Regions from separate parts of the Paenarthrobacter sp. TE4293 genome, predicted to be linked through region 2. Evidence: riboswitches for the same ligand, from Rfam matches in the RefSeq annotation. Region 2 holds a riboswitch; each other region holds the start of a gene.

Region 1 (10,262 bases), on a different contig from region 2:
AGGCACCGATCGGTTCCTGTCCCCCGAACTGGAAGCGGCTGACCGTTTGGTTGGCTCCGGCGCGGTCCGCGCGGCCGCCGAATCCGCCGTCGGGATTTTGGCCTGACGTCGAATAAAACGCTCATTTGATGGGCAGATTTGTCACGCCCCGGACTTTGTTCGCAACGCAATCTCCGGGGCGTGGCAAATGTAGTAGAACTTATGGTGTACGTCACGTCCACGACAACGGTGTCGTGGGCTTGACGGTCAACCGTTCACACAACTCAACACACAACAGAGAACATCCACAAAGGGGTAGAAGTTCAATGAAGGCACGCGGAGCAGTCCTGTCCAGGCGAAACGCCCACTCGGCGACGGTTTACGACTGGAAGACGCTGAACGTTGGCGAGACCGTGGAAGTGGTGAAGTACGCCCATGTGATCGCCACCGGCCGGGTCGAGGAAATTTCCAGCAGCGGGAACGTGGTGTGGCTTGAGCATTCGGGGCCGGGCGTCACCGAAGAGGGCAAGGAACTGTTCATGAAGTCCGACGGCGTGACTCTCCGCCGCGCGTAGGCGTCAGTTCCTGGAGGTAAGCGTTAAACAGAAACCGGGGCTCGTTCCCTTTCCGCGGGTAGTAGTAGCGGAAGGGAACGGGCCCCGGTTTTTGGCGTCGCTGCCGTAGATACGTTGGGGGTATCAGGCGGCGAGGACTTCGTGGGTCTGACCGAAGGGAACGGATTCGTCCAGGGCCACGGTGTAGGTGCCGGGCTCGTGGCGCGTCACCAGAATTCCGCAGGCAGCGTCGGCTGCTGCGTTTTCGATCAGGGCATCCACGGCGCGGTCGAGTCCGTCGTGGATCTCGTCTGCCTTTGAAAAGGACAGGCGAATTTCGCGTTCTGCAGTCATTGCAGGGGTCATTGGGGGGCCTCCTATTACGTGCCGCATGCGAGGGCGACCCATCAATCATAGGTGGTGGCAGCAGAAGATATGTAAGATGACTGGCACGCTAGTGACCTGCGTCTCTTTGGCGGGTGGCCAGGCTGCTGCGGTGGGCGGGGCTCCAGTCTTCGAGCCCCTGAGACGTGGTGGCGGGATTCGAACCCGCGTGCGCTGCTTTGCAGGCAGCTCCCTGGCCTCTCGGGTACACCACGTGCAAACGACCCTAGGCGCCTGGATGTGGTCGGAGCAAAGTTCATTGCCCAGGCTTTCCCAGGGCTACGGAACCTTGCGCAGGGCTACGTGGTGTTGCTTTTGGTTGCCGCCCATGACAGGGTCCGGCCAGCCTGGATAAGGCGGCCTAAAGCTGCCGCGATCAGGAGGGTAAGGATCGCTGCTGCCATGTGGGTGTACAGGAGGAGATGGATGTCGCCGGCACTGGATGTGGTCCCGGCGGGCACGTCTCCCAAGACCTGGCCGCCGTGCAGGTGATCCAGCACGCCATTGCCCGGAAAGAATCCGCCCAAAGTGACGAAGCCGAAGTGAAGCAGTTGCTGGGCCAGCGCGGAAAAGAGCAGCAACAGCAACGGCCCGTGCACCCAACGGCCAATGAGCTGGGCGGCCAGCGCGCCCAGCGCAGCGAACGCCAGGAGAACAGGTATGGCCGGAGCGCTGCCACCGGCGACCATGTGGGCGGCCAGGCCCAGGCCAACTGCCACTGGGCCTACTGCCCAGGCCCACTTGTCCTGCACAGGATTTGCGCGCATCGCCGTCCTTCCCTCCCCACAGGCTAAGCGGAGGGAGGCGGTTGGAAAAGAGGGGGGGATCTATGCCAGCAGCGTGTTCACCAGCCGTGCCGCAACTTTCGCGGTCCGGGAGTCGATGTCGAACTCAGGGTTCAGTTCGGCGACGTCCAGGTGAAGCAGCTTCCCGCTCGCGGCGACCTGGCGGCAGATCGCGCTGATCACCGGCAGCGGCACGCCATACGCAGCGGGTGCGCTGACCCCGGGAGCCACCGATGCGGGCATTACGTCAAGGTCGATCGTCAGGTAAAGGACGTCGACGTCCGCGAGGAACTCCGCAACGAAGACCTCCACGGCCTCCGGGGAGCACTGCTCATCAAGGAGGTACTTCACGCCCCACCGATTGGCGGTGTCAAAAAGCGTGCGCGTGTTGTTGGGCTCTGAAATTCCGACGACGGCGTACTTCAGTGCGCGACCCGCGGCCGCCTCCGCGTGGGCCATCTGCAGGAACGGCGTGCCCGAGCTCGGAACCGGCTCATCGCGCAGGTCAAAGTGGGCGTCCAGGTTCAGCACACCCAGCCGCTTGCCGCCCGTGACCGCCTCGGAGCCTGCAACGCCGAGATAGCTGGCGAACGCGGTTTCGTGGCCGCCACCCAGCACCACGGTGAGGTTCCCGGCGTCGAGCAGTCCCGAAATGGCGCGCCCGGCGCGCTCCTGGCCCGCTTCCAGCAGGTCGTCCTCCACCACCACATCCCCGGCGTCGAAGACGTCACGGTCCAGATGGAACGCCAGCGGACCCAGCGCCGTTCGGATGGCGGCCGGAGCCGCGGCAGCACCCGCGCGGCCCTTGTTGCGAAGGACGCCGGCGTCGCTGCAGAATCCCAGCACGACGGCGGGACGCGAGGCTGCTGTGGGCGCCGGCTCAGGCAGGGGTGATACAGCCTGCCACCAGCGGCGATGTTCGGCACCGTCGCCGTCAAAACGGCCGGTCCACGGGGTGGGGCTGACATCTACGCTGAGGAGGCTTGTTTCCATTCTTAAAGCACACCCCACCCGAGCTGCTGAAACCAGCAGTTCAAAGCGGGGCGTGTCTGGGATTGTGGACTGGGCTACTTGACGCCCAACAACTCCTCCACAGTTCCGATGCCGAAGAACAGCAGGAACGCAGCGGCCACAGCCCACATCAGCGGGTGGACTTCGCGGGCACGGCCCTGGAACGTGCGGATCAGGACGTAGGAGATGAAGCCCGCACCCAGGCCGTTGGCGATGGAGTACGTGAAAGGCATGAGGGAGATGGTCAGGAACGCCGGGATGCCAACGCCCCAGTCCTGCCAGTCGATCTTGCCCACCTGGGAGACCATCATGAAGCCCACGACAACCAGCGCCGGGGCAACAGCTTCGAACGGGACAAGGTTGATCAGTGGCGTGAAGAACATGGCCACCAGGAAGAGCGCGCCGGTGACGATCGAGGCGAGGCCGGTACGGGCCCCTTCGCCGATGCCCGCGCCGGACTCAACAAAGATCTGGTTGGAGGAAACGGACGCGCCGCCACCCACGATCGCGCCGAGGGCATCGACCTGCAGGACCCGGTCAACATTGGGGATGTTGCCGTCCTTGTCTACGGTTCCGGCTTCGTTGGCCAGTCCCACCATGGTGCCCATGGCGTCGAAGAAGATGCTGAGGAGGATCACAAATGCCAACAGCGCTGCAGCGATGAAACCGAGGTGCTGGAACGCGCCGAACGGGTTGGCCTTGCCGATGAGGGACAGGTCCGGGGCGCCCCACTCGGAGAGCGTGGGAGCCACGAGCGACCAGCCGCGCGGGTTGACGTTCTTGCCGTCGAAGCTGGGGCCGATGTGGAGCGTGAATTCAAGGATGGCTGCCAGCGCCGTGGACACGACGATACCAATCAGGATGGCGCCGCGGACCTTACGGACCACCAGGGCGATGGTCAGGATGAGGCCCACTGCGAAGACGAGTGTCGGCCAGCCCATGAGCTTGCCGTCCACGCCCAAGCCAAGGGGAACGGTGGTGCCGGCAGCATCGGGGATGCGGCGCACGAATCCTGCGTTGACCAGGCCGATCAGTGCAATGAAGAGGCCGATGCCCACCACGATCGCGGTCTTCAGGGCTTCCGGAACGGCCTTGAACACGGCAGTACGGAAACCGGTCAGCACCAGGATGAGCATGGTGACGCCGGACAGCACCACGAGCCCCATCATGTCCGGCCAGGTCAGCTCCGGGTGGGACGCAACGGTGACGGCCACGAAGGCGTTGACGCCCAGTCCTGTTGCCACAGCGAAGGGGTGCTTGGCCCACGCGCCCATGAGGATGGTGAGGATGCCCGCCACGAACGCGGTGGTGGCAGCGACGGCCGTGAAGCCGAGGGAGGCTCCACTCGAATCCGGACCGGAGAGGATCAAAGGGTTCAGCACCACGATGTAGCTCATGGCAAAGAACGTCGCGAAGCCGCCACGAATTTCCCGCGAGTACGTGGATCCACGTTCAGTGATTTTGAAGTAGCGGTCGACTGCAGAACCTTGTTTAAGCATGGAGGACTCCGGGGATCGAGGGGAGTGTGCTCTCAAATCCTATGCGGTCCGGTACGGGCGTTCCGGACCATTCGCCTAGTCTGTAAGGAAGCCAACACTAGGAGAAACCGCCCCATGCGTACCATCCGCCCACTTCTGGCCGCCGTCGTCGCTGCTCTTGCCTTCGCGGCCGCCTTGCTGTTTTCTGCGGCTCCGGCGTCCGCCCACGACGTCGCCGAGTCCACGACGCCGGCCAACGGCGCCAGCGTCCCTGAAGTGCCGGCGTCGGTATCCATTACGTTCAACAACCGGCCGCTCGCCATCGGATCCGGCGTAACCGTCACGGCGGGCGGCGAAAACTGGGCCGATGGTCCCGTGGAAATCATCGACAACCAGGCCGTCCAGAAGTTGCGCGAAGGCGCCCCGGCCGGCGAGTACACGGTGGTTTGGCGCGTGGTCAGCAGCGATTCGCACCCCATCGAAGGCACCTTTACCTTTACGGCGGCCGCAGGAAGCACGACGGCGACGGGCAGCACAGCAGTCGCCTCACCGTCGGGTTCTGCGTCGTCAGGAGCAGTACCGACAGCAGCCGTGCCGACGGCGGGGACCGCAGCGCCGGGAACCGCTGTCAGCGAGCCTGCGGCGGACGCCTCCCAGCCCTTCCCGTGGAGCATCGTGGGACTGGCTGTTGTTGCTGTCGGTCTCGTTATTTTCCTGGCCGTGACAGCCCGCAAGAAGCTTGCTTCCAACGACTCAGATGGCGATACTTCCGCGGAATAACGCGGTTTTCTACGTAGCTGCGAAGATCTCGAAACGGTTACCGCGACACGCCAAAAGCCTGCTTCTCGTTACTTAAATGTGACTTCCGCGAGATCATCGCGTACGGTTGTACCTGTGCCTGTTCCACGTAGCGGGCACTTCCGGCCTGATTGCCTAGCTCTGCCGCAGTCCGGAATCCGTTCGCAGACAAACCTTACGGCAGAGACGGGGAACCCATTTTAGGTCGCTTTCGAGCGTGCCTTGGGGTGAAGTCACGAAGCTTCCGCTGAACAGCGGGAGATAGTGACCGGGTGACTCCCATCCGAATCCGACAGCTAACCTCGCAGGCATCGGGAGAGGCTCTTTCATGTCTTCACGCATTCTTCGCGGCCGTCGTAAGGCGGACAGCGTACGTCCTAATCCGTTCATCTCCATCTCCAAGGCAGTCGCCAGCAACGCTTCCGGCGCTGGCCGCCAGGCAGCTGTTATCGCAGCAGCCTCGGGACTCGTCCTGACCGGCTCCATCGCTGCCCACGCAGCCGAAGCTCCGGTTCAGCGGGACTCCAGCCCGGCCACGGTCGCCGAGACCGCCTCCGAGGCTCCCACCCAGGTTGTTACCGCTCTGGCTACGGCTACCGTGAACTTCGAGCGCCCTGCTGTTGCTTCCGTAGCAGCTCCGGTCATCGAAAAGCCTGCACCGGTTGCTCCGGCCCCCGTAGCCAAGAAGGCAGCTGTCACCACTGCTGCTGCAACGGCTCCGGTTGCCAAGGCAGCTGCTGCCGCTCCGGCCGCCGCTCCTGCAGCCCCCGCTGCTGCTGCCCCGGCCGTCGGTGGCGTCAACGCTGCCATGGTTGCCTCGGCCTACGCCCAGATCGGCATCATGCAGGACTGCACCGCCATGGTGGAGCGGGCCCTCGGTTCCGCCGGCATCCCCGTTGGCGACCTCGGCCCCATGCAGTTCATGAACTACGGCAAGGTTGTCAGCGACCCCCAGCCCGGTGACATGATCGTCCAGTCCGGCCACGTAGCCATCTACATCGGCAACGGCCAGGCGATCAGCGGCGGCATCAACGGCAACCAGACGGGCATCCACCCGATCAGCTGGTTGACCGCAACGGGTCCCCTGACCTACGTACGCGCTGGCGCATAAGCCTCACGCAACAGTTCAAAGGCCGGCGCCTCCGAAGACACTGTCTTCGGAGGCGCCGGCCTTTGACGTTAAATTCTGCTAAGCGGTGGCGATGTCCGGCCCTGCGGGCAGCGCAACCTTGGACGAGATCGCTTGGCCCACGGCCTTTGCCTGCCGCAGCACTTCTTTAGGTGTGGGCGTAATGAGCTCACCTACTCCTACAAGGTGCATCCCGACGGCCCTCATTGCGGCCACCAGGTTCTGGCCTATCGCGATACCGAGTTCCGCGAGCATTCGGCGCAACTGGCTCTGAGCGCAGCGCGTGACCACAATGTGGTCGGCAAGGAGAACGCCGTTGGCGGTGTGGACGGCCCACTGGCGGCGGGTGGATTCCAGGGGCCCGGAGGCGTGGAGCCCGGTCCTGAGCCCGGCTGTCGTCATGCTGGCGGCCAGTCCATAGCCGATGTGCTGGGAGGGGTCCGAGCCCAGGAAATCAAGGCGGACCGCGCGGGTGGTGTTGCGGACGTCCAACTGATGGCTTGCGGCGTAGTTCCGTAAGTGGCGGAGGATCTCGTTGCGTTCCTGCATTGCTGCAGGATCGCCGGCATCGCACCGTTGAAGCATGCCGGTGTGGACCGACGGGCCGGTTCCGGACAATGCACCGAAGCCATCCACCACTATGGAGCCCACGCCGTAGCGGCTGAGCTCACTGGCAACTGCCAAACCGGACAGGCCGGCTCCGATGACCACGGTGGTGGTGCGTTCCGTGGCGGAATCAGGCGTGGGTGACACTGCTTGGTTCCTCCTTGACGTGTGTGCCTTTCGGCATCGCATGGGGTCGCGTCCGAGTTCCCCAAGCGGCCGCAACTGAAGGGCCGGAGTGTGTTGTGAAACACGGTCGCCGGCCATTCAGTGACTCGAACACTACCGAACTTTTTCTGCCATGGATAGCCTCCCGCCTCCGCGTGTTTGCGTTGTTCATCCGCGGCGCAAACAGGGCCCGCGGCAACCTTGCCCGGACCGTTATACACATAGCCCCAAGCCGCCTTGATTCGGCGTTGCCGACCGAGAATAGTGGGCATTGGGAGGAGGAATTTCCGAGTTTCTTCTGCCTCGACCATTGACAATGACGCCATGAGGGAATCCGACCCGGAAAACCTCTGGCAGAATGGCCGGAACATCAAGCAGCAGGTGGAGAGGCGGGCCCCAATGGACCAGCACAGCAGGCACAGTGAAGAGCCACAGGACGGCCAGGACCAGGCAGTGGCACCCGGTGGCATCGTCGTTGGAGTCGACGGTTCCGAGCATGGTCAATGTGCGTTGGTGTGGGCGGCGCGGGAAGCCGAACGCCGTCAGTTGCCCTTGCACATCGTGACGGCCTACTCCGTCCCCATTTTTGCCGCATCAGGCCTCGACGGCGGCTACGCGACAGTGGATGATTCCGTGATCCGCGAGGGCGCCGACGCCATCGTGAAGCAGGCCATGGACAAGGTCTCCGGTTATGCCATCGACGTTGATGCTTCCGTCGAGAACGGCGACGCAGCCGGTGTCCTGCTTGACCTCTCGGCAGACGCCGCGCTCCTTGTCTTCGGAAGCCGGGGCCGCGGAGGTTTCGTGGGACGCCTTTTGGGATCGGTCAGCAGCGCCCTGCCTGCCCACGCAAAATGCCCCACCGTGACAGTCCCGCTGTACTGCGCCGACCGTCTTGGCGAAAACACCGAGGACAAGCACATCAAGGCCGAGCACGCCAAAGCCGGTCCCCGTACCGTGGAAAACGTGGTTGCCGTTGGTGTGGACGGCTCCGAGCAAGCCCGCGTGGCGGTGCTTGAAGCGGCCGAGGAAGCCCAGCGCATGGGAGCCAGGCTCCGCGTGATTTGCGCTGTACCGCAGTACAGCGGGTCTTTGGCGTGGGTGCCGGCTCCCTTGGACCGTGACGCACTGTTTGCCGATATCAGGGTCCAGCTTGACGCCGGTGTTTCCTGGCTCAGGAGCCACTTTCCCCAATTGACCATTGAGACCGATCTTCGGGACGGCTCACCGGTGGACGTGCTGGTGGAAACCAGCCGCAGCGCCGAACTGGTGGTTCTGGGAACACGTGGCCGCGGCGGATTTGCGGGCATGCTCCTGGGATCCACCTCCGATGGCGTCCTGCACCATGCCAAGGGTCCCGTGCTGGTTGTCCCGGACCGCGAGGACCCGAGACTGGCCGATCGTCCCAAGTTTGGGCCAATGCTCGGCGCAGCATAAGCCGCGGCCGTTCACCGTCCATGGACAGCCAGCAGCCTCGGGAACAGCCACACGATTCCGGCAAGAGGTTTGGTGCGCCCGCGGGGCTGTTCATTCTGGACATCGCCGACGTTCGCGCACCCATGCTTCCTGACGTGGGTGGCAAGGCTGCCAACCTGGGTGAGTTGGCCAGCGCCGGACTTCCGGTTCCACCCGGCTTCTGCCTGACGACTGATGCCTACCGGCACGCCCTTTCGGGCGGCGGGCTGCAGATGGTCCTATCCTCGTTGGTGGAAGCGGACGCCTCGGACCTGGACCAGTTGAACGGCCTCGCCGCCCAGGCGCGGTCCCTGGTCCTTGACGCGGGCATCCCGGCCGAAGTGGCCCAAGCGCTGCGGTCCGCCTACGAGCAGTTGGGGGAGAACGTCCCGGTCGCCGTCAGGTCATCAGCGACCGCGGAGGACCTGGCCTTCGCCAGTTTCGCCGGTCAACAGGACACCTACCTGAATGTGGTGGGTGTGGATTCCGTCCAGGATGCCGTGAGCCGTTGCTGGGCATCTCTCTGGACGGACCGTGCGGTGACCTACCGGACCATCAACGGGATCGATCACGCGTCGGTTGCCCTCGCTGTGGTGGTGCAGGAGATGGTGGATTCAGCGACGGCTGGGGTCATGTTCACCGCCAACCCAGTCACGGGTAACCGCTATGAGACAGTGATTGACGCCAGCCCGGGCTTGGGGGAGGCCGTGGTGTCGGGCGCCGTGAATCCGGATCAGTATGTGGTGGACGTCCGCCGTGGCGTCATCGTGAAAAAGACTGTGGGGGACAGGCTGGTGGAGATCCGCTCCACTCCCGGCGGTGGGACGGAACGAATTGAGCGATCCCCTGAAGCTTCCCGGCAACAGCCCCGCGATCCGAGCCCGCAGCCATGCCTCAGCGATTCCCGGATCCTTGCGCTCGCGAGGTTGGGCCGCAAGGTCCAGGACCATTACGGCGCTCCACAGGATACGGAGTGGGCCATCGACGACGCGGGAAAATTATGGCTCACCCAGGCTCGTCCCATCACCACCCTGTATCCGCTCACTACGCGCACTCCGTCGGCCCCCGGCGAGCACGCCTTCCTGAACTTCAGCCTCGCACAGGGGCTCACCAGGCCGTTGACGCCCATGGGGTTGGCTGGCATTCGCCTCATAGCCTCATGCGTTGCCAGGACTGCGGCGTTCGATGTGCCGGATCCCAGGTCCGGACCATCGCCGTACTACGAGGCCGGGCAGCGTATCTTCTTCGACCTCACCGCCGTGCTGCGGAGCCGCATCGGGCGGACCATTGTGCCTCGCGTTTTCGATGTCATGGAGGCGCGCTCAGCTGCCCTGATGCGGGGTCTCTTCGATGACCCCCGTTTCACTGTGACCACCAGGACACCCCTCAAGCTGTTTCGGCACGTAGCCCCGGTGGCAGCCAAGTACCGGGTTCCGGAATCACTGTTCCGGGGTCTTTTCCGCCCTGATTCGGCAATGAAGCGGGTTGGGAGGCTCTCCTCCGAACTGCACAGCACCTTTGCCGTTCCGTCTGAATCAACGGCACACCAGCGGCTCGGTCATGTCCAGCGAATCCTTGGAGAGGAAGTCTTTGCCACAGTCCCGCAGGTGCTGCCTCTTCCGGCTTTGGGTTTTGCGATGTTGGCGCTGGTCAGGCGGATTCTGGGCGAACAGGCTTCTTACGACGAACTCCAAACAGTGATCCGCGGGCTGCCCAACAACGTCACCACGGAGATGGATCTGGCGCTGTGGCAGCTTGCCTCGCAGATTCGGGAAGACCCCGACGCCGTCGCCTCCATGGCGGGCAAGCCGGCAGCCGAGCTCGTGCAACAGTATCGGGACGGCAACCTTCCGCCGGTCGCCCAGTCCGGAGTGGAATCGTTCCTCGGCGCGTTCGGGCACCGGGCCGTCGCGGAGAT
Region 2 (10,262 bases):
TCTCGTGCCCGCCGCGCTTCCAATCGATGGATAAAATCTACGTTGTTCCAGCTCAATAGCCAAGTGATTGACGGCTATCCCCCACGGGTCGCAGGTCTGCTTCTGCCTGTTCTTCGATGATTCTGTCCCGTCCGGCATACACGTTCAGGCTGAGTCCGCGGCTGAACCCTGCCAGCGTAATTCCCGTTTCCTCAGCCAGTTCAGCAGCGAGGCTGGACGGTGCACTGACGGCGGCCAGCACAGGGATGCCCGCCATGGCGGCCTTCTGGACGAGTTCAAAGGACGCCCTGCCGGAGACTTGGAGCACCGTACCTTTGAGCGGCAACATACCGGCGCGCAAGGCCCAGCCCACCACCTTATCCACCGCGTTGTGCCGGCCAACGTCTTCGCGGAGGCATAGGAGCTCAGTGGTTCCGTCGTCGTGGATCTTGAAAAGGCCCGCAGCGTGGACGCCACCTGTTTTGTCGAACACCGCCTGCGCCTCGCGCAGGCGGTCCGGCAGTGCGGCGAGCGCCCTGACCGGGATAGTCACGTCGTCGTCCTTGGGACTGTGCCGCGAGGACTTCCGGACGGCGTCGATGGAGTCCGTGCCGCAGATCCCGCAGGAGCTGGACGTGTAGACGTTGCGGCCGGTGTCCGGCCGTTCCACGTCCGGCCGGAGCTGTGCGTCCACCACGTTGAACGTCTGTACGCCATCCTCATTCTCTCCCGCACAGAACCGCTCGGAGATCAGCTGGGACGGCTCCCAGATGATTCCTTCCGAGACAAGGAATCCGGCGACGAGGTCGAAGTCGTCCCCGGGGGTCCGCATGGTGACTGAGAAGGACATCTCCCCCAAACGGATCTCCAGCGGCTCCTCCACAGCGAGCACGTCTTCCTTGAAGCGGACGGGGTGCTCCAGCGCCTGTGGCGAACCGTCCAGGACAAATTTGTGCACCTTGCGGCGCTGCGTCACGCGTCCCATGTCAGGATCCGATCTCCTCAGTCTTTACAAAGCGTACGGTCATGGCCTTATAGCCGGGGGTATTGGATTCCCTGGCCACCAGCTCACGGTGCACCAAGGCGTTGGCCTCAGGGAAGTATGCTGCAGCGCACCCTTTGGCCGTAGGGTATCCGACGAGCCGGAACCGGGTGGCACGCCGTTCCGTCCCGGCGAACGTCGAGATGACGTCCACGAGGTCGCGGTCCTGGAATCCCAGTTCGTCCAGGTCCTCCGGATGTACCAAAATGACCCGGCGGCCATCGGAGACACCCCGGTAACGGTCATCGAGGCCGTAAAAGGTGGTGTTGTACTGATCGTGGCTGCGCACGGTCTGCAGGATCAGGTGCCCGGCCGGCGCTTCCAAGTACTCAAGTGGCCGCACCGAGAACCGTCCCTTGCCGATGTCCGTTGCGAACGTCCGGGTGTCCCGGGGCGGGTTCGGCAGTACGAAGCCGTTCTTGGTGCGGACTCTGGCGTTGAAATCCTCAAAGCCCGGGATGACCCTTGAGATGTGGTCCCGGATCACGTCGTAGTCCTCGGCCATGGCCCGCCAGTCCACGCTGTGGTCATCACCCAACGTCGCCTGCGCCATGCGGGCTACGATCACAGGCTCACTCAGCAGGTGCTCCGAGACCGGTTCCAGACGTCCCTGCGTTTTGTGGATGACGGACATGGAGTCTTCCACGGACAGGAACTGCTTGCCTTTGGGGTGCTTGTCGTCAGTGTCCGTCCGGCCCAGGGTGGGCAGGATCAGCGACGTCTTACCGTGGACTACGTGGGCGCGGTTGGGCTTGGTGGAAATGTGCACCGTCAGTCCGGCGTTCATGAGCCCTTGTTCCAGGGCAGCTGTATCCGAACCCGCTGCTGCGAAGTTCCCGCCCATGGAAACAAAGACGTCCACCTCACCCTTCTCCAGGGCGTGCTGGGTCTCCACTGAGTCGTAGCCATGGTCGCGCGGCATGTGGAAGCCGAATTCCTCATCCAATGCGGCCAGGAACGATTCCTTGGGTTTCTCCCAGATTCCCATGGTGCGGTCGCCCTGGACATTGGAGTGGCCACGGACAGGGCAGGCACCGGCACCACGTTTGCCGAAGTTGCCCTGCAGCAGGAGGAGGTTGATGATCTCCCGGAGGGTATCCACCGAGTGGGGTTGCTGGGTCAGTCCGAGCGCCCAGCAAATGATGGTTGCCTTGGACGCAGCCATCATACCGGCCGCCTTGGTGATCTCCGCCCGGGTCAGCCCTGTAGCCCGTTCGGTTTCGTCCCAATCCAGGATCGACCGTGCCTTCTTGTACGCGGCGAACCCGTCGGTCTGCTGCTCGATAAAGGAATGGTCGACGACGGTCCCCGGGTTGCGCTTCTCTTCCTCCAGGAGGAGGTGGCCCAGCGCCTGGAACAACGCGAGGTCGCCGCCGACCTTGATCTGCAGGAATTCGTCCGCGATGGTTGTCCCGCCACCAATGACGCCGTTGAGGGACTGCGGGTCCTTGAAGTTCAGGAGACCGGCCTCGGGAAGCGGGTTGACGGCAACGATCCTGCCGCCGTTGTTCTTGCAGTCGCGCAGGGCTGAGAGCATGCGGGGATGGTTGGTTCCCGGGTTCTGGCCCACCACCAACACCAGTTCTGCGTGGTGGATGTCCTCCAGCGAGACGGTGCCCTTGCCGATTCCGATGGTTGGGTTGAGGGCGCTGCCCGAGGACTCATGGCACATGTTGGAGCAGTCGGGAAGGTTGTTGGTGCCCAGGCTCCGCGCAAACAACTGGTACATGAAGGCTGTCTCGTTGGCCGTCCGGCCCGAGGTGTAAAACACGCATTTATCCGGTGTGGTGGCGTTGATGTGCTCGCCAACCAGGGCGAAGGCCTCGGTCCAGCTAATGGGCGAATAGTGCGTGTCGCCAGGCCTGATGACCACGGGCTCCGACAACCGCCCCTGGCTCCCCAGCCAGTACTCGGTCTTGCCCTCAAGGTCCGCCAGGGAATGCCGCGCCCAGAATTCGGCGCCGACGGTTCGCGTGGTGCTTTCCTCGGCGATCGCCTTGGCACCGTTCTCGCAGAACTCAGCGGGGCTGCGCCTGCCTGTAATGGATTCGGGCCACGCACAACCCGGGCAATCAAATCCGTCGTGCTGGTTGACCCTCAGCATGGAACGTACTGTGCGGGCTACTCCGGCCTGGGCGTAACCTCGTTCAAGTGCCACTGTGACAGCCTTGAGGCCTGCCGCGGCTTGTTTGGGCGGGTGAATTTGCAGGTCATCTTCATTGATGTCCTGTTCGGGAGCATGCCTGTTCATGAGTCCATCATTGCACTTTGTTGGTACCGACCCTGTGGTGCGCCCGGCAGCTCAGGCGTCCAGCGCACTCCAGTCCACCGGGCCTGAAGGAGCCTTCTTTGCCTGGCGCGCCGGAGCCTTGCGGGGCTTGTCTTCCGCCGGCTTTGGCGCCGGCAACGGTTTGCCCCACGGCAAGGCGAAAGCCGGGACCAACTCCCCCAGTTGGACTCCGTGCGGTGGCACCACCATGACCCCGTCCGCGCCGGCAAGGCCGCGCATCATCCCCGGGCCCGCATGCTGCGCCGGTGATGCCAGGCCGTAGACCAGCTTAAACGGCATCAGGCGGGTCCGCCCGGGATCCGCCTCGATCATCGCGCCGGACGGAACCTGGCCTACCTCCTCCAGGCTCCGGTGCCCCAGGGCCGCCAGCAGAGGAGCTCCCACGGTAAACAGGGCCATCATCGCTGCCAACGGATTTCCCGGCAGTCCCAGCACGAACCGGCCATCGGGTAACTCCGCCAACACGGCAGGATGGCCCGGGCGCATGGCGATACCGTCGATCAGCAGGCTGCCGCCGAGCTCTGCCACCGCCCGCCTGAGGTGGTCAGTCCCGGAGCGCCCTGTCCCGCCGGTGGTGATGACGACGTCGGCTGGGGGGTCGATCTCTTGGTAGGGGTCATCAAGGGCCAGCCCGTCCACGGTGGGCTCGGTGTCCTGCAGGGCGGAGATCCACTCCTCATAGCTGTCTCCCACCCTCAGCTGCTCGCCTGCGATTCCACCCAGGAGTTCCACCACGGCGCCCAGTTGCGGGCCGAACGTGTCACGGACCTGTCCGGGCAGGGGCACTCCCTGCGCGACCACCTCGGAGCCCGTCAACAGGAACCGGACCAGCGGTTTCCCCAGGACGTCCACATGGTCCAATCCCGCAAGCGCTGCCAAAGCAATATGCGCCGGATTGATCACGGTCCCGGCGGTCAGCAGGACCTCCCCCTCCGCTGCCTCTTCTGCGGCCTTGCGGATGTGCTGGCCGTTGCGCGGTTCACCCGGTTTGGCGGCACCACCCAGGGCAAGGAGCGGGAGGCCGTCCTCGTCCGTGGTGATGACACCACTCTCGCTGCGCAGCACTGCCTTGGCGCCCGGAGGAATCAGCCCGCCCGTGACGATGGGACTGGCCTGGTGCGGCGCCAGCCTTAGGCCCGGCTCGCTCAAGATCCAGGGGCCGCTTCCGTTGACCGCCCAACCATCCATGGCGGAGGAGGCATAGTGCGGCATATCCTGCACCGCCACGGCATCTGCCGCCAGGGTGCGGCCAAGGGCTGACCCGAGAGGCACCGGCCCCGGCGGGATGGGCGCGGCAGCATCGAACGCGCGCTGCCGGGCCTCCTGCCATGTGTGTGCCGCGTGGTGGCCCTCGCCGGGGGCCTCTGTCATTCGGCGTCAGCCTCGGACTCCGAGTACTCCTTGGCGATCTTCCGTGCCAGGTCCAAGGCCGCGTTCATGGACGCGTCGTCGCTTGCCTGGCCAATGCCGCGGGCCATGCCCGCCGCATATCCGGCAATGAAGGTGGTCAAGGGTGCTGCGGGTCGCACCACGGAATGGGCTGCCACTCCGGCAACGGCGAGCACCTCATTGATGTCCACTTCAACGCCTTCAAGCTCGAATGCCTGCAGCAGCGTGCGGCACCATTCTTCGAGCGTCTCTTCCTGGCTCTTCACGTCCGCCTCCAACTTGTAGTCAATGCCCAGGGCCGCAGCGTCTTCCCACGTATCCACGTCGTCCGTGGACCCTGCGGGGACGGCAACGTCCAGCACATTCAGCCTAGCAAGCAGCCGGAACACTGAAGCGTTCGTTAACCCGGAACCTTCGGAAGCTTCAGCCACTTCCCGTTCGAGGGCACTGGTGCTGTAGGCACCAAGGAGGGGCTGCTTCCGGCCATCGGCAGAGACAGCCATGGCACCTTCCACCCCCGGTTGGGCTTCCAGGGCTTTCCAGAGGAAGGAAACGCCACGGGACACGTGCGGCATATCGCACGCCAGAACGAGCGTCCAGGGAGCGTTGTTACCGTTGTCCTTCAACGCCGCCAACCCGGCAGCAATAGCTGCGGCGGGACCCGCAAATGCCGGTTTCTCCCTTGCCTGGAGCACCCTGTCGGGCAGCAGCGCCGTGTCGGACATCAGCGCCGTGTCGGGCAGCAACGCCGTGTTGCGAGACGGCGCACCGCCGGTCCCCGCAGCATCGGGTCCCACGACAACCACAGCTGCAGCACCCCGGGCTGCCTGGAGGGCATGCGAAAGGAGCGACGCGCCGTCGTATGTCAGCGATGGCTTGGGCACGCCACCGAGGCGGGTGGCCCTGCCACCCGCCAGAATTACGGCATTGAATTCCATCCGCCCAGAGTACCGGGGCGGCCGGAGCTCAGCAGAAATCGATCAGGCAGCGGATTCCGGCAACAGGAACGGGTCCCAGTCCGGCGCAGGTTTCTCGAGTTCCTTGATCTGCCACATGGTTCCCTGGGGCACGCCAGGTTTGAAACGGAGCTTCCAACCCATTTCAGCCAGCGTATGGTCGCTTTTGGCGTTGTTGCATTTCAAGCACGCCGCAACCAGATTTTCCCAGGAATCCGCGCCGCCCCTGGACTTGGGGTGGACGTGGTCTATGGTGTGGGCTGTTTTCCCGCAATAGGCGCAGCGGTGACCGTCGCGGCGAAGTACCCCGCGGCGACTCACGGCGGTAATCCTGTTGTACCGGGGACGGATGTAGCGGTTGAGAAGAATCACGGATGGACGTCCGAGAACTTCCTGTGGCCCGACGACAGGCTCGTCGCCCTCAGCCACCACGCTAGCTTTTCCAGTCAGCACAAGGACCAGCGCCCGGCGGAAGGTAATTACCGCCAGCGGTTCATATCCAGCATTCAGAACAAGTGTGCGCATGCACGTACCTCTTCACGGCCGCACCCGTCAGGGGCACGAGGGCCGGCTGCCCTCTGCTTGTACGGGCTGTGGATCGACACCATAAGGGTAAGCACTTATATGCCGTATCAACGAATTATTCTGTCGTTTCAGTCACAACGTCGGCAAGAGTTCATGCGTGGTTAAGCGTTCCGGGAGCAAAACACCCCGCCGGCCGAAGCCTGCGGGGTGTTGGTGTGCGTGGTGGTGCTGCGCGTGTTTTCAGCCGTTGACGCGGATGAAAACCGGGCCGGAGCCTACGTTGACGCTGAACAGTGCCGTGGTGGATCCGTTCCATCCACCGTGGACTGCCATGCCGTTGCCGACGTATACAGCGATGTGTGCCTGTCCGGCCAGTCCGCCGTTGGCGTAGTACGCGAGGTCGCCGGGCTGGGCTTCCGCGGCACTGACGGTGCGGCCAAGGGAGAGGTAGCCGGCCGGCCAGTCGTGGAAGTTGATGCCAACGGCCGCCAGGGAGTTGGTCACCAGCATGGTGCAGTCCTGGGTGACGCCGAGCTGCGCGTAGGCTGCCGCGGCGATTGCTGCACCGAGTCCGCTGGCAGCTGCCGGAGCCTTGGCTGCCGGAGTAGCTGCCGAGACGGCGAGGGTGGCGCTCCCAGCAGTCGCAGTGCTTTCCGCGGCCTTCTTGGTTTCTACCTTCGCGGGAGCCTTCTTCTCTACAGGAGCCGGCGCCTCCACCGTGGTGACAACGGGGCGTTCGTAGGAGATGGCAACCGTGGAGTCCGCCGCGATGGTGGCCTGCACTACCGACTGGACGTCAAGGGCTGACGTCGAGGTGGACTCGCGGTCCACCTTGGTGTCTGCTGCGTTGGCAGCAACGCTGCCGGTCAGGACCAGGCCTGAAGCTGCGGCGATAACTGCTGCCTGGCGGCCCACGCCGCCGGCGTTCTCACTGACTGCCTTGGCAATGACGGCAAGCGAGCTGGTCTTGGGGGCCTCAGCGCGATGCCGTGCAACCTTGTGTGCACTGCTCATGGTTTTCTCTTTTCGTATCCGCGTGCAGTTGGGGTACACGCGGCTCATCGGCGCGCCAGCACTTGGGGGCGTGCAGGCGAACCTCGAACCTGATGGTTTCTAGCGGAGGGTGAAGAAAGATGAGGTGCCCGTGGAGGCAGCCGAGTGCAGGAGCGTGCCCTGACCCGGGTTCAATGCGCTGATCATCATGCCGTTGCCAACGTAGATGCCTACGTGCGCTCCGCCATTCTGCATGACCAAGTCACCGGGGGCAGGAGTGCTGGTGGGCTTCATGGCCGTCCAGGCGTTGACGCGGGGAATGCTGATGCCAGCCTGGGCGTAGACCCACTGGGTGAAGCCGGAGCAGTCCCAGCCGTTGGGCGTGGTGCCGCCCCAGACGTACGGGTGGCCGATGCCGGTGTAGGCAATCGCTGCGAGGCCCGAAGCGGCAGCGCTGGAGGCAGCGTCCTTGGCTTCGGAAGACTTCGCGGTCACTGCGCCTGCGGCGTCCTGGGTGCCGTTTGCCGCCGCACGCTGGGTGGTCTGCGATGCGCGCTGGACAACCTTGGGGGCCTCCTTCGTGGCCACTACGGGGCTTTCGAAGGAAACGGTGGCAGTGGGCTCTGCGGTAACAACCGCGGTGGCAACCATTTGCTGGGTGCTGGAGGCTTCCGACTTGGAAACGTCGGTGTCAGCTGCCTGGGCCGGCAGGCCGACGCTGAGGACGAGGCCTGAGGCTGCTGCCAGGACGGCGGCCTGACGGCCAACGGTACCGGCGTTTGATGAAACAGCCTTGGAAAGCGTGTTCAAAGGGTTCGTACGAACCGTTTCGGCGCGGTGGCGCGCAGGGGTAGTGCGTGATGACACGTAGGTAGCCTCTCCCAATGCCTGCGAGGTGAGCTGTCGGATTCGGATGGGAGTCATCCGGCCGCGCTGCTTCAAGGAAGCTTTGCGACTTAACCCCAAGGCCTTCTCACGAAGACCAGAAGTGGTTCCCCCGCCCCTGCCAGACGATTTATGCGAACGGACCTCGAGTGGTGGCAGAGCTAGGCAATCCACTCAAGTGCATCGGCCCCCTAAAAAGCCGATGCGCTTTGTACGGTACAACAGTTGGACGTGAATGTCACATTCAGGTCACGGGGCGTGTCACAAATACGAGAGACAGCCATCAGCTGGCGTTTAGAGCCAGCCCATGGGGTCTACGACTTCGCCGTTAACCTGCACCTCGAAGTGGAGGTGGCAGCCCGTGGAGGCGCCCGTGGTGCCGCTGAGCGCTACGGTATCGCCGCGGGTGACCGTCTGGCCGACCTTGACGGTGAAGGACGAGAGGTGGTTGTACGTGGTCTCCAGGCCGTTGCCATGGTCAATGACCACGCGGTTGCCTCCGCCATACTCGTGCCATCCGGCAAAGGTCACCTTGCCGGATGCTGCGGCGTGCACAGCGGTACCGCACTGGGCTACGAAGTCCTGCCCGCGGTGGAAGTCACCGGAGCCACCCGTGAGGGGGCTGACGCGGTAGCCAAAGGGGGAAGCCGTGGTCAGCGTGTCGAGGGGGCTGGCCATGGTGCCTGCCGACGAAGCGCGCTGGATGCTGCCGGCCGACTGGGCGCTGAGCAGCTGCTTCAGCTTGCCATCGGGGTCGGCCGCGGTGGCGACGGCGGCACGGCTGAAGTCAATCTTGGCCGATGCAGCAGCGGAAACCTCGGGCTGGCTGCCACCTGCGACAGCCAGGGCGGACTCAGTCTGGCCCGATTCCGAGGTGGCCATGACAGGGCTCGTGGCCGGCAGGCCGACAGTCAGGGCAAGCCCGGTGGCGGCAAGCGCAACTCCGGCCTTCTGCCCGACACCACTGGCGGCGGCAAAGTCAGCTACCTGGCGCAACGGGCTCTTACGGCGACGCACCTGGCGTTCGGTGTCGCGTGGCCGGATCTCCGATACGACGCGGGCTGGCCGCAGCTCAGCAGCGGGGCCGGACGCGCGGCGGCGGCCCCTGACGTTCTGCGTTGTCAAACTCTATTCCTCTCTGAAAAGCCTGCGAAGTTAGCTGTCGGATTCGGGTCAGAGAGTTCAAAGACCCGGTCCGCACGAGGCGCTCACGGCACACAGGTATCCCGGAAGGGACTTGCGTAAGTGGGCACTTCTGCTGCGGACTTCACCCCAAGGCTGCTTCTTTAGACAGCCGCTTGTGGTTCCCCCGCCTCTGCCAGTGGTGGATGACACACCTGTTCCGCTGGCAGAGCTCGGCTCCGGAACAGGTAACGCTTTGGTATCAGCGCTAGTAGATAACTATAGGGGATTAAGCCCCGCAGTAATAAATTCGTTATCAACAGAAACGTGCGTGGCGGGATGGGGCCTTATCACGGATCGCGAAAAACCGCAGGTCACACGCGCGCCGAGAGCTCAAAAGTGAGATATGACACCGGGCTGGAAATGGGGTCGTCAGCCAACTGCGACAAAGACGTGGGCAGCCACTTCCGGCGGAAGCTCCAGTGCGCCCTCAATGCCGGGTACGCGCACGGAGATGTATTCGCCCACGCGTTCCAGGGAGACGGCGGCGCCGGGGCGGATTCCACCTTCGTCCAGCTGCGTGAGGAGTTCAGGCTCCACCTGGATGGGTTCAGCCAAGCGCGTCACCACCACGCGGGAGTCCGTTGCGTAGCCGTCCATGGCGTGAAGCAGGTTGACATCCAGGCGGGGGAAGGGCTGGCTGGCCAGACCGCCCAGCGCTTCAAGGCCAGGAATCGGGTTGCCATACGGGGATTCGGTGGGGTGCTCAAGGAGCTCGTACAGCCTGCGCTCCACGCGCTCGCTCATCACATGCTCCCAGCGGCACGCTTCATCGTGGACATAGGCCCAGTCCAAGCCGATGACATCTGCCAGGAGCCTCTCGGCGAGGCGGTGCTTACGCATCACCTCGGTGGCGCGCTTCCGCCCAACCTCGGTCAGCTCGAGGTGGCGGTCGTTCGAGACAATCACCAGGCCGTCACGCTCCATGCGTCCGATGGTCTGGGAGACCGTGGGGCCGGAGTGCCGCAAGCGCTCGGCGATGCGGGCCCGGAGAGCCACAATGTTCTCTTCTTCAAGCTCC
Region 3 (10,262 bases), on a different contig from region 2:
CCATGGCTTCCTCGCACTCCATGACCAACAACCTTCCCCAGCTGTCCCACCCGGACGGCTCTCCAATCCGCGCCCTGGTGGTGGATGACGAACCCAGCCTGGCCGAGCTCATGAGCATGGGCCTGCGTATGGCCGGTTGGTCCGTGGCGGTTGCCGGCGACGGGCCTGACGCAGTGAAGCTTGCCAAGGATTTCCGGCCCGACGTCCTGGTCCTGGACGTCATGCTGCCGGGGTTCGACGGAGTTGAGGTCCTCAACCGCATCCGCGCTTTCGCTCCCGGGGTTCCCGCGCTGTTCCTCACGGCGAAGGACGCCGTGCAGGACCGTATTGTTGGCTTGGCTGCCGGCGGCGACGACTACGTCACCAAGCCTTTCAGCATGGAAGAAGTCCTCCTGCGTCTCCATCGTCTTGTCCAGCGTTCGGGCGTAGCCGCCATGGACACCGCCGAGCTGGTGGTGGGTGACCTTACCCTGAACGTGGACACCCGTGAAGTCACCCGGGCCGGCGAGGACATCCCGCTCACTGCCACCCAGTTCGAGCTTTTGCGTTACCTCATGGAGAACCCCAAACGGGTGGTCAGCAAGGCCCAGATCCTGGACCGTGTGTGGGACTACGACTTTGGTGGCCAGGCCAACATCGTGGAGCTCTACATTTCCTACCTGCGCAAGAAGATCGAAGCCAACCACCCGCCGATGATCCACACCATCCGTGGCGCCGGCTACGTCATCAAGCCAGCGGACTAGGCGTTGAGCACACTTTCGGGAGTGGCCAGGACGTCAGGCCGCAGCTGGCTCAACCCGTCCACCTGGCATTTACGGACAAAGTTGGTCCTGGTGGCCATGGCCCTCCTGGTCGCCATCTGCAGTGCCGTTGGTGTGGTCAGCTACGCCTCCATGGACATGGTCTTCAACCGGCAGCTCGACAGGCAACTGGAGCAGGCATCCAGCCGAGCGAACGACTTCGGCAGGCCGCCGTCGAACTTCCCTTCCTCGCCGTCAGGAAGGCCCGACCCCCTTGAGGCACGCGGCCAGGCCGCAGGAACCCTTAATGCCAGGATCGACGGCTCCACGGTGCGAAGTTCCGGACTGATCGACGCGCAAGGCAACCGCGTTTCGCTCTCTGCAGCCGACGAGCAAGTCCTGTTGTCGCTTCCCAAAGACACCGGCCCGGTGGACCGTTCGCTCTCCAACGGCGACTATCGGCTGATGGCTGTAGACACCGCCTACGGCGACGTGATCGTGACGGGCCTTCCGCTCGCAGACAAGCAGAGCGCCGAGGCCTCCCTGGTGTGGACGATGGTACTGGTTTCCTTGGGCGGGCTGGTGATTATTGGCTTGGCCGGTACCGTCATCATCCGCCGGACCATGCGCCCGCTGGAACAACTCTCCGAGGTAGCCACGAAGGTTTCCCGTCTTCCTCTCGACGCCGGTGAGGTGGCGCTTGCGGTGCGCGTACCGCCGTCGGCCGCACATCCGGGCACGGAAGTCGGCAGCGTTGGCCACGCACTGAACCAAATGCTGAACAACGTCTCCAGCGCGTTGGAGGCCCGCCAGGAGAGCGAAACCAAGGTGCGCCAGTTCGTCGCGGACGCCTCGCACGAACTCAGGACGCCCCTGACCGCCATCCGCGGTTACACCGAGCTGCTGAGGATGACCGAGAATTTCACCGATGACGGCCGGAAGTCGCTGGCACGTGTCCAAAGCCAGTCCGAGCGCATGACCACGTTGGTGGAGGATCTCCTGCTGCTTGCCAGGCTCGACGAGGGCCAGCCGGTCAAGGTCACGGACGTGGACCTCACACAGCTGGTGGTCGAAACCGTGAGCGACGAGAAGGTCATGGCGCCGGACCATATATGGCAACTCCAGCTCCCGGATGAGCCCGTCACGGTCCGCGGCGATGCGACGCAACTCCACCGGGTGCTGGCCAACCTGCTGTCCAATGCCCGCAAGCACACCGAGGCCGGCACCACCGTCGTCACGGGCGTCATGCTCTCTGCCGACGGCAGCGCAGTAGTCACCGTGACGGACAACGGGCCTGGCATTCCGGAGGATTTCCAAAGCCGGATTTTCTCCCGTTTTGCCCGCGCCGATGCCGCGAGATCGGGGTCCGAAGGTACGTCGGGACTGGGCCTGTCCATCGTTGAATCCATCGTCGAAGCGCACGGAGGGAGCGTTGAGGTGACCTCGCGTCCGGGACGCACGGAGTTCGCCCTTCGACTCTCCACCGTGAGCAACGAACGGGTGTAACGAATTCAGCAAGGCGACTCACCGCCATCGTGATCTCTGTTACCTAAATGTGACTTCTACGGAAACCTCCTGTACCGTCGAAAGGGTGGGTCGTCCCTAGCAGGCCCACATCCGGGATGCGCCGAGCTCTGCCACTTCCCGGAGTCCGTTCTTACTCCGAGGCAGAGACGGGGGACCCAGAGTCTCCGGGCCCAGGCATTTTGCCGGCCCTTGGGGTGAAGCCGCAGCGTGATGCGCGGCCGGATGACCTCATCCGAACCCGACAGCTAACTCCGCAGGCGCTGAGAGGTAATCACACATGTCTGAATTTAACGATCAGACGCGCCCTTCCGCGCGTCACCGCGACGAGCACAACGCACCGTTGACCAAGTCGCAGGCTGTCCTGAAGAACGCCGCCCGTCAAGGTAAGTCCGGCCACCGCATGTCGGTTGTTGCCGGTGTCGTAGCCGCCGCACTGGGCGTTGCATCGCTCGGTACTGCTGCCAACGCCGCTTTGACCCTCCCTGAAGTGAGCCGCGTGGCCGAGACCCAGGCGAATACCCAGGTCAGCAACAACAAGACAGCTGAAATCTCCGCTTCCTTGGATGCAGCCGCCGCCAAGGGCGCTGCTGACAGGGCTGCTGCCGACAAGGCCGCTGCTGAGAAGGCTGCTGCCGAGAAGGCTGCCGCAGACCAGGCCGCTGCTGAGAAGGCTGCCGCAGAGAAGGCAGCCGCAGACCAGGCCGCTGCAGAGAAGGCAGCCGCTGATGCTGCTGCCAAGCAGGCCGCCGACGCCGCTGCTGCCGCCGCCGCTGCGGAAGCTGCAGCTGCTGCTGCCGCCCCGAAGGCCGTGGACGACCCCGCCGCCGCCAAGGCCTACGCTGCCAGCATCCTTGGCAGCTACGGCTGGAGTGCCGGCGAAATGACTGCTTTGAACACTCTGTGGGAGAAGGAGTCCAACTGGAAGACGACTGCCACGAACGCTTCCAGTGGCGCTTACGGCATCGTCCAGTCCCTGCCGGCTTCCAAGATGGCATCGGCCGGTGCTGACTGGCAGACCAATTACCAGACCCAGATCAAGTGGGGCCTGAACTACATCAAGGAACGCTACGGATCCCCGTCAGCCGCTCTGGCCTTCCACCTGGCCAACAACTGGTACTAAACCAGGCTGCTTGATTGCCGCGCCGGTTCCTGCCGTTCGCACCAGTACCCACTGGAGCGGATGGCGGGAGCCGGCGCGGTTTTCCCGTTTCACAGCTGTCCTCCGTGGTTCACAGTGGGGACACAGTTTCCGCCTACAGCCCTCATAATCGCCGGCTCCATTCTGGAAACATGACGCTCACAGATCCAGCCATCAGCGCCACTCCACGACGGGTCCGTTCCGAGCGCTTCGGTGGCGCGAGGTCACCCATTGCGCAGCCGGCCACGCACTACGCGGAGCCACAGCCGCGGCGCTCCCCCGTCGACACCTTGGCTGCCGTCCCGGTCCTGGACATCACCCTTCCCGTGTCTAATGAGGAAGCCCGCCTGGAACAGAACCTGCGCAGGCTCCACGGACATCTCACTGACTCTTTTCCGCACACCTTCCGGATCACCGTGGCGGACAATTCCAGCACGGACAACACCCTGCGGATCGCCGAGCGCCTGGCCAGGGAGCTCCCTGAACTGCTGGTGGTCCGATTCCAGGAAAGGGGCCGCGGAAACGCGCTCCGCCAGGTCTGGCAGTCCTCGCCGTCCCCCGTGCTCGCCTACATGGAAGCAGACCTTTCCACGGACTTGTCAGCGCTGGCTCCCCTCCTCGCGCCTCTGCTCTCCGGCCACTCGGATCTCGCTATCGGAACGCGGCTGGCCCGGAACTCCCACGTGATACGCAGCTCCCGGCGCGGGTTCATTCCCCGGAGCTACAACGCCCTGCTGCGCGCTGTCCTGGGGGCAGGCTTCTCGGATGCCCAGTGCGGTTTCAAGGCCGTCCGCGCGGACGTTGCCCACCGACTTCTTCCACATACCAGGGACGATGGCTGGTTCCTTGACACAGAATTGCTGGTGATCGCCGAACGCTGTGGTTTGCGCATTCATGAAGTCCCCGTCGACTGGACCGACGACCCCAACCCAAGTGTCGACGTCGTACGCACCGCCTGGGCCGATCTGCGCGGCGTGGCGCGCCTGACCCGCGACCTTGGGCGTGGACGCGTTCCACTTCATGAGCTTCGCCGGGAAATTGGCCGGCCACCTACAACGCCAAGTGCCGGCATTCCCGGGCGCGTGCTGGAAGCGTTGGCCTGGACATTGGTCTACGCGCTGAGTTTCCTGCTGGTCCGCGGCGTCGTGGATCCCCTGCCGGCACATCTCATCGCGCTTGTTTTCGTGAGTGGCGGCACCCGCCTGCGCTTCCAAGGTCCGGTCACGATCTTTCTCACGCTGCTGCTGGGCACGGTTGCGCTCGCCTTATTGCCGCTCATAACGACGCCGGACCGCTGGCTTGAGGGGGCTGCACTGGCTGTCGCGTCGCTCGTCGCCCATCTTGGCGGCTGCCTGATTGGTCGAAGGACCACGTAACCATGCAGACGGCGGTCCCCTCAGGCCTCCGGCTCAGCCTCCACCGCACCCCGCACAGCGGCGATCGACGCGGCAACGTCTCCGGCGTCAGTGGTCCAGTTGCTCACGGAGATCCTCAGGATTTCCCGGCCACGCCACGACGAACCAGACATCCATACAGCTCCCTCAGCCATTAGCCGTTGGGTGATGCGGTGGGTGCGGTCGTCACTGCCAAAGCTCACCGACACCTGTGTGAAGACGACGTCGTTAAGCACCTCGACGCCCGGAATAGCGGCGAGTCCCTCGGCCAAGGCGCGGGCGTTTGCTGCGAGCCGCTCCACCATGGAGATCACCCCGGACCGGCCCAGTTGGCGCAGGGCCGCCCACACCGGAATGCCACGGGCCCGACGGGACATTTCAGGGACTTTCTCCAGCGGATCGCCGAGTCCGGTTTCGGTGGCGATCAAATAGCTGGTGTGAACGCTGAAAGCGCGCCTGAGGGATTCGGGCCGGGAAACGATCGCCAATCCACAGTCGTAGGGAACATTCAGGGTTTTGTGGGCATCCGTGGCCCAGGAATCCGCTTCTTCCACTCCTGCCAGCCGTCCCCGCAGCTCCGGGCTCACAGCAGCCCACAGTCCAAACGCGCCGTCTACGTGCACCCACGCTTCACGGTCGTGGGCCACCGCGATTGCTTCCTCCATGGGATCAAAGGCGCCGGAATGCAGGTTGCCTGCTTGGAGGCAGACCAATGATGGGCCGGGTTGCTGATCCATGGCGTCGGCAAGCGCGTCGGGGAGAATCCGTCCTTCGTCGTCGGCGTCGACAGGCACGCAGGCACCCAATCCGAGATACCGCAACGCCAGATCCACTGCGGCGTGCCGCTCCCTGCCCGCAAAGGTGGTGATGCGTGGGGCACCTGTCAGCCCCAGCGCCTCAAGGTCCCAACCCGCTTCGTCCATCAGGTATTGGCGCCCGGCCGCCAGTCCCACGAAGTTGGCGGTGGTGGCGCCGGTGGTGAACCCGACGTCGGCACTTGCCGGAAGGTGAAGTAGGTCCAGCAACCACGCGGCGGCAGATTCCTCGATGGCAGCAGCGGCGGGGGTTGCAAAGCGGAGACCTGTGTTCTGGTCCCACGCCGAGACCAGCCAATCCGCGGCCATGGCAGCGGGCAGGGTTCCGCCCATGACCCACCCAAAGAACCGTCCGGACTGGATCGCCATCAAGCCGGGCTCAGCCAGTGCGGCGAGCTCATCAACTACTTCGGCGGCATCCGTCGCTTCATCAGGCAGACGCGGCAGGATGCTCTTGGCAACCTGATCGGCGTCGGAGGAAGGACGGACAGAACGGGTGGGTACCGACGCGAGCCAATCACCGGCGTGGACCATGGCCCGCTCCAATGCAGCACCGTACGCCTCCGGCATCGCAGACATGCGCACAGCCTACGCCCGGTTCTTCGCTTGGAACAGTCTTTAATCCGGCAGTACTAAAGGGTCAGCGTGAGGAGGTGCCCGCCGTCGTTGTCCATTACCGAGGTGACCGTCACGGCCGAGTAGTCCGGGATCCGCCACATACCCGCCCCCAGTTCCGCAGTGTGCCCTGCAGGGGCCTTGCCCACCACCACGGTCCGCATCCCTGCGGCACGGGCGGCGGCAATACCGGCAGGTGCGTCTTCGAAAACCACGACGTCGGCAGGGTCGGCTCCCAGCAGCGCCGCCGCCTTGAGGTACCCCTCCGGATGCGGCTTGCCGCGGGTGACAGACTCGGCTGTGACCGTTGTAGACGGCATGGTGAGTCCGGCCGCCCGCATGCGGATATCGGCGAGGACGCTGTCAGCAGAGGTAACCAACGCAATGGCGTCGTCAGGAAGGCCCGCCAGCAGGGCCTCGGCACCGGGAAGCGCGATGACGCCATCGGTCCGGGAACGCTCCATTTCGCCCAGTTCCGCCGTCAGCGCCGCGACGTCGGAACCTGCAGGCGCGTAGCGGCGCACGGTATCGCCGGCTTGGACGCCGTGGGAGGTGCGCAGGATTTCGTTGAAGTCCAAGCCGTATCGCTCAGCGAATTCCAGCCACACTTGCTCGACGATCGCCGTGGAATCAACCAGCGTTCCGTCCATGTCGAAGAGGACGGCACGAACAGTCAACACGGGTGCGGCAGGATGGCTCATGGTTCCATCCTGCCGCACACTCATGGTGTGGTGTTGAAGTGTGACTCAGCCGTTGGGCCGTTGCGGAAGGTACTGCAACGCCCACTTATTGCCGTCTGGGTCCGCAAAGTACACAAAGTGGCCCCAGTCCTGGATGTCGACATCGCTGACGTCTACACCGTTGTCCTTGAGCTGCTGGTGCGCTTTGTTGATGTCGCTGACCACGATTTGCAGGCTTGGAGCTGTTCCGGGAGGGGCGTCACTCAGGCCCTCGCCTATGGCGATGGAACACGCCGAGCCCGGCGGAGTCAGCTGCACGAAGCGGATGCTGTCTGAGGGGCGCTCATCAAAATCCGCGTTGAAACCAACCTTGTTGACGTAGAAGTCCTTCGCGCGATCGACGTCGGACACAGGGACAAACACCAGTTCAAGTTTCCAGTCCATGCGCCACAGGCTAACGGGGTGCGCCGGAAACCGGTAGGGGTCAGTCGTTCCCTGTGAAGATCAGCCGGCCACGCCGTAGAGGCGGTCTCCGGCGTCGCCCAGGCCCGGCACGATGTACGACTTTTCGTTGAGCTTCTCGTCAATTGAGGCCAGGACGATTTTCACGTTGGCGTCGGAGAGCTCTTCCTCAAGCTTGGACAACCCCTCAGGAGCGGCCAGCAGGCAGATGCAGGTGACGTCCGAGGCGCCGCGTTTGAAGAGGAACTTAATGGCCTCGCGCAGGGTGCCGCCGGTTGCGAGCATGGGGTCCAGGACGAAGATCTGGCGACCGGTGAGGTCTTCAGGGAGGCGCTCGGCGTAGGTGATGATGTCCAGGGTTTCTTCATCGCGGGCCATGCCCAGGAAGCCGACCTCGGCCGTGGGGACCAGCTTGGTCATGCCCTCAAGCATGCCCAGCCCTGCGCGCAGGATGGGGACAACCAGCGGAGTGGGCTTGGTGAAAGCCGTACCGATGGTGGTGGTGACGGGGGTCTCGATCTCGACTGGCTGCGTCTTGACCTCGCGGGTGGCTTCATAGGCCAGGAGGGTGACTAGTTCTTCAGTGAGTTGCCGGAAGACCGGTGAAGGGGTGTTCTTATCCCGCAGAACGGTGAGCTTGTGAGCGACCAGCGGGTGGTCCACGACGAGTGTGCGCATCCCCCAAAACTATCATTGAGACATGAGCGCCACCGAGCCGTATCACGCAGACCACATGGCCTGGATGGGCCTTGCCCTGGACGAGGCCCGGTTGGCGCTGCAAACGGACGACGTACCGATCGGTGCGGTCGTCTTGGGGCCCGACGGCCGCGTGCTGGGTTCCGGACGCAACGAACGCGAAGCGCACGGGGACCCTACGGCCCACGCTGAGGTGGTTGCAATCCGCCAAGCGGCTGCTTCGCTGCGCCAGCGCGCGGCGGAGACGGGCTCGGACGGTGACGGTTGGCGGCTTGAGGACTGCACGCTGGTGGTCACCTTGGAGCCATGTGCCATGTGCGCCGGGGCTATTGTCCTGGCCCGGATTCCGCGCGTCGTTTTTGGCGCGTGGGACGAGAAAGCGGGAGCGGTGGGTTCCGTGTTCGACATCCTCCGCGAGCGCCGTCTCAATCACTGGGTGGAGGTCTACGCGGGCGTGCGGGAGGAAGAATGCGCAGCCCTGCTCAAGGAGTTCTTCGCCTCACACCGGGTCCCCAGCGAGGGTAATCGCCCGGCCTGATCCTCTTCTTTGTGGGAGTAGCAATGTCAGTTTCCTTCAACCACACCATCGTTTACGCAACCGACAAGCACGCGTCTGCCGAGTTCCTGGCACGCATCCTCGGACTTCCCAAGCCGCAGCCCATGTGGTCCTTTGTCACTGTTTCCTTGGAGAACGGCGTCACCCTGGACTTCCTTGAGACTTCCGGGGACATCGTCCCGCAGCATTACGCCTTTCTGGTCAGCGAAGAGGAGTTCGACCAGATCTTCCTCCGGATCACGGCCGAGCACGTTCCTTATTGGGCGGACCCTTCCCGTGCTCGTGCACAACAGATCAACCACAACGACGGCGGCCGCGGCATCTACTTTACCGATCCGGACGGCCACTTCCTTGAGGCGATCACCCGTCCGTACGGTTCGGGCTGATTCGGTTGGTCCTTGAAGGCGTCAGCGTCCGGCTCGGGAGTGAGGGTGGCTGCGGCGGGCGCTGTGGCGGTCATGCGCCCATTCTGCACCCTCGGACGCTGCTACGTGATGGCTTTCAGGACCGTCGCGGCAGTGGCGTCCCAGCCGCGGAGGTGCTGGCGGGCTTGGAGGGCATTGTTGCGCCAGCGCTGCTGCAGGGCGGGGTCAGTGAGCCAGGCGCGGAGTGTCATTGTCAGGGTGTTGAGGTCGCTGAGGTCCAGCGCCGCACCCGCTCCGGTGCCGCCCAAGGCTTCGACTGCACCGGTCCCCTGCCGGACAATCACCGGGACGCCGTGGGCCAACGATTCCGTCACCACCATGCCAAAGCTCTCCGAGCGGGACAGGAGGATGCTGAGGTCGGCTTTGTGCCAGTGGTCCTCAAGTTCCTGGCCCGTCAGCTCACCGGTCAAGGTGACGCGTTGCTGCAGCCCGTAATGTTCGACGGCGTCCCTCACCTTTGCCGCGTACGCCGGGTCGGGATCGTGGGAGCCGATCAGGGACGCGGACCATTCGAGGTTATGTAACTGGCTGAGGGCCTCGACCAAAAGCGTTTGGCTCTTGTTGGGAAGCAATGCAGCCACCGAGACGATGTGCGTCGGTACAGATCCGGCACTGACACCGGCCGATGCTGCGCCCGGCGTCGCCACCACCACATCCAGTGCCCCGTATTTGGCACCCAATTCCGCTGCGGCGTGGGCGCTCGGGCAGATGATTCCCGCTGCCGCAGCCAGCGCCTTGGCCTCAAGGTCATCGTGGTCCGCCAACGCTATGTGGGACAGGATCCAGACTTTGGTTCCTTTACCCGCGGCGCCGGCGATTTCATCTGGTGCCCCACCCGCCACCAAGCCATCGGCAATCACCGTTGCGCCGCCGTCGAGCGCTTCCGCGAATCGCTGCCGGTCCGCTGGGCTGCCAACCGGCCAGTCGCCGTCGACCACTACCGTCTCGATGTCCGCGCCCAAGGCGGCCAGGTGCTCCGCGAGTTTGGCGTTGTATTTGTTCCCCCCGGAGCCGTGGCGAACGTTCCCCGGGACCAGGAAGCGCACGTGCATCTACTTGGCCGGGAGCTCCAGCGAGTAGCCTGCCCAGGCATCGGGGTTTTCGCGGAGGACGACGTCGATGCCACTGAGCGCCGGGCCGTCTTCTGTGTCCTGGATCCGGGTGGCCATGGCGTCGGCGATGTGCTTGGCCAGTGCCTCCGTGGTGGAGAGCTT

Evidence for each region. Region 2 has a riboswitch for cyclic di-AMP ahead of QF015_RS05635 (M23 family metallopeptidase). Riboswitches for the same ligand answer to the same signal wherever they lie in the genome.
Region 1: it holds a riboswitch for cyclic di-AMP, as region 2 does, so the genes downstream of both, QF015_RS15275 (NlpC/P60 family protein) here and QF015_RS05635 (M23 family metallopeptidase) in region 2, are expected to answer to the same signal.
Region 3: it holds a riboswitch for cyclic di-AMP, as region 2 does, so the genes downstream of both, QF015_RS13540 (hypothetical protein) here and QF015_RS05635 (M23 family metallopeptidase) in region 2, are expected to answer to the same signal.

The regions. Positions count from the first base shown of each region.
Region 1 covers NZ_JBNJRY010000007.1:122,194-132,455, forward strand. The annotation lists gene hutH (histidine ammonia-lyase) at 1-106, shown strand, start outside; gene QF015_RS15240 (hypothetical protein) at 306-554, shown strand; gene QF015_RS15245 (hypothetical protein) at 678-899, opposite strand; tRNA gene QF015_RS15250 (tRNA-Cys) at 1,062-1,132, opposite strand; gene QF015_RS15255 (hypothetical protein) at 1,217-1,684, opposite strand; gene hutG (formimidoylglutamase) at 1,745-2,695, opposite strand; gene QF015_RS15265 (NCS2 family permease) at 2,770-4,212, opposite strand; gene QF015_RS15270 (copper resistance CopC family protein) at 4,327-4,971, shown strand; cyclic di-AMP (ydaO/yuaA leader) riboswitch at 5,146-5,314, shown strand; gene QF015_RS15275 (NlpC/P60 family protein) at 5,318-6,100, shown strand; gene QF015_RS15280 (NAD(P)-binding protein) at 6,179-6,871, opposite strand; gene QF015_RS15285 (universal stress protein) at 7,289-8,326, shown strand; gene QF015_RS15290 (PEP/pyruvate-binding domain-containing protein) at 8,347-10,262, shown strand, end outside.
Region 2 covers NZ_JBNJRY010000002.1:486,264-496,525, forward strand. The annotation lists gene fdhD (formate dehydrogenase accessory sulfurtransferase FdhD) at 53-964, opposite strand; gene QF015_RS05605 (FdhF/YdeP family oxidoreductase) at 966-3,272, opposite strand; gene QF015_RS05610 (molybdopterin molybdotransferase MoeA) at 3,324-4,682, opposite strand; gene QF015_RS05615 (NTP transferase domain-containing protein) at 4,679-5,638, opposite strand; gene QF015_RS05620 (HNH endonuclease) at 5,681-6,181, opposite strand; gene QF015_RS05625 (NlpC/P60 family protein) at 6,422-7,195, opposite strand; gene QF015_RS05630 (C40 family peptidase) at 7,295-8,041, opposite strand; cyclic di-AMP (ydaO/yuaA leader) riboswitch at 8,046-8,206, opposite strand; gene QF015_RS05635 (M23 family metallopeptidase) at 8,354-9,184, opposite strand; cyclic di-AMP (ydaO/yuaA leader) riboswitch at 9,189-9,420, opposite strand; gene QF015_RS05640 (metal-dependent transcriptional regulator) at 9,614-10,262, opposite strand, start outside.
Region 3 covers NZ_JBNJRY010000006.1:99,025-109,286, forward strand. The annotation lists gene QF015_RS13530 (response regulator transcription factor) at 3-743, shown strand; gene QF015_RS13535 (sensor histidine kinase) at 747-2,246, shown strand; cyclic di-AMP (ydaO/yuaA leader) riboswitch at 2,380-2,539, shown strand; gene QF015_RS13540 (hypothetical protein) at 2,545-3,387, shown strand; gene QF015_RS13545 (glycosyltransferase) at 3,558-4,781, shown strand; gene QF015_RS13550 (pyridoxal phosphate-dependent decarboxylase family protein) at 4,802-6,193, opposite strand; gene QF015_RS13555 (HAD-IA family hydrolase) at 6,247-6,930, opposite strand; gene QF015_RS13560 (VOC family protein) at 6,976-7,353, opposite strand; gene upp (uracil phosphoribosyltransferase) at 7,414-8,049, opposite strand; gene QF015_RS13570 (nucleoside deaminase) at 8,072-8,605, shown strand; gene QF015_RS13575 (VOC family protein) at 8,629-9,009, shown strand; gene QF015_RS13580 (glycosyltransferase family 4 protein) at 9,111-10,100, opposite strand; gene QF015_RS13585 (6-pyruvoyl trahydropterin synthase family protein) at 10,101-10,262, opposite strand, start outside.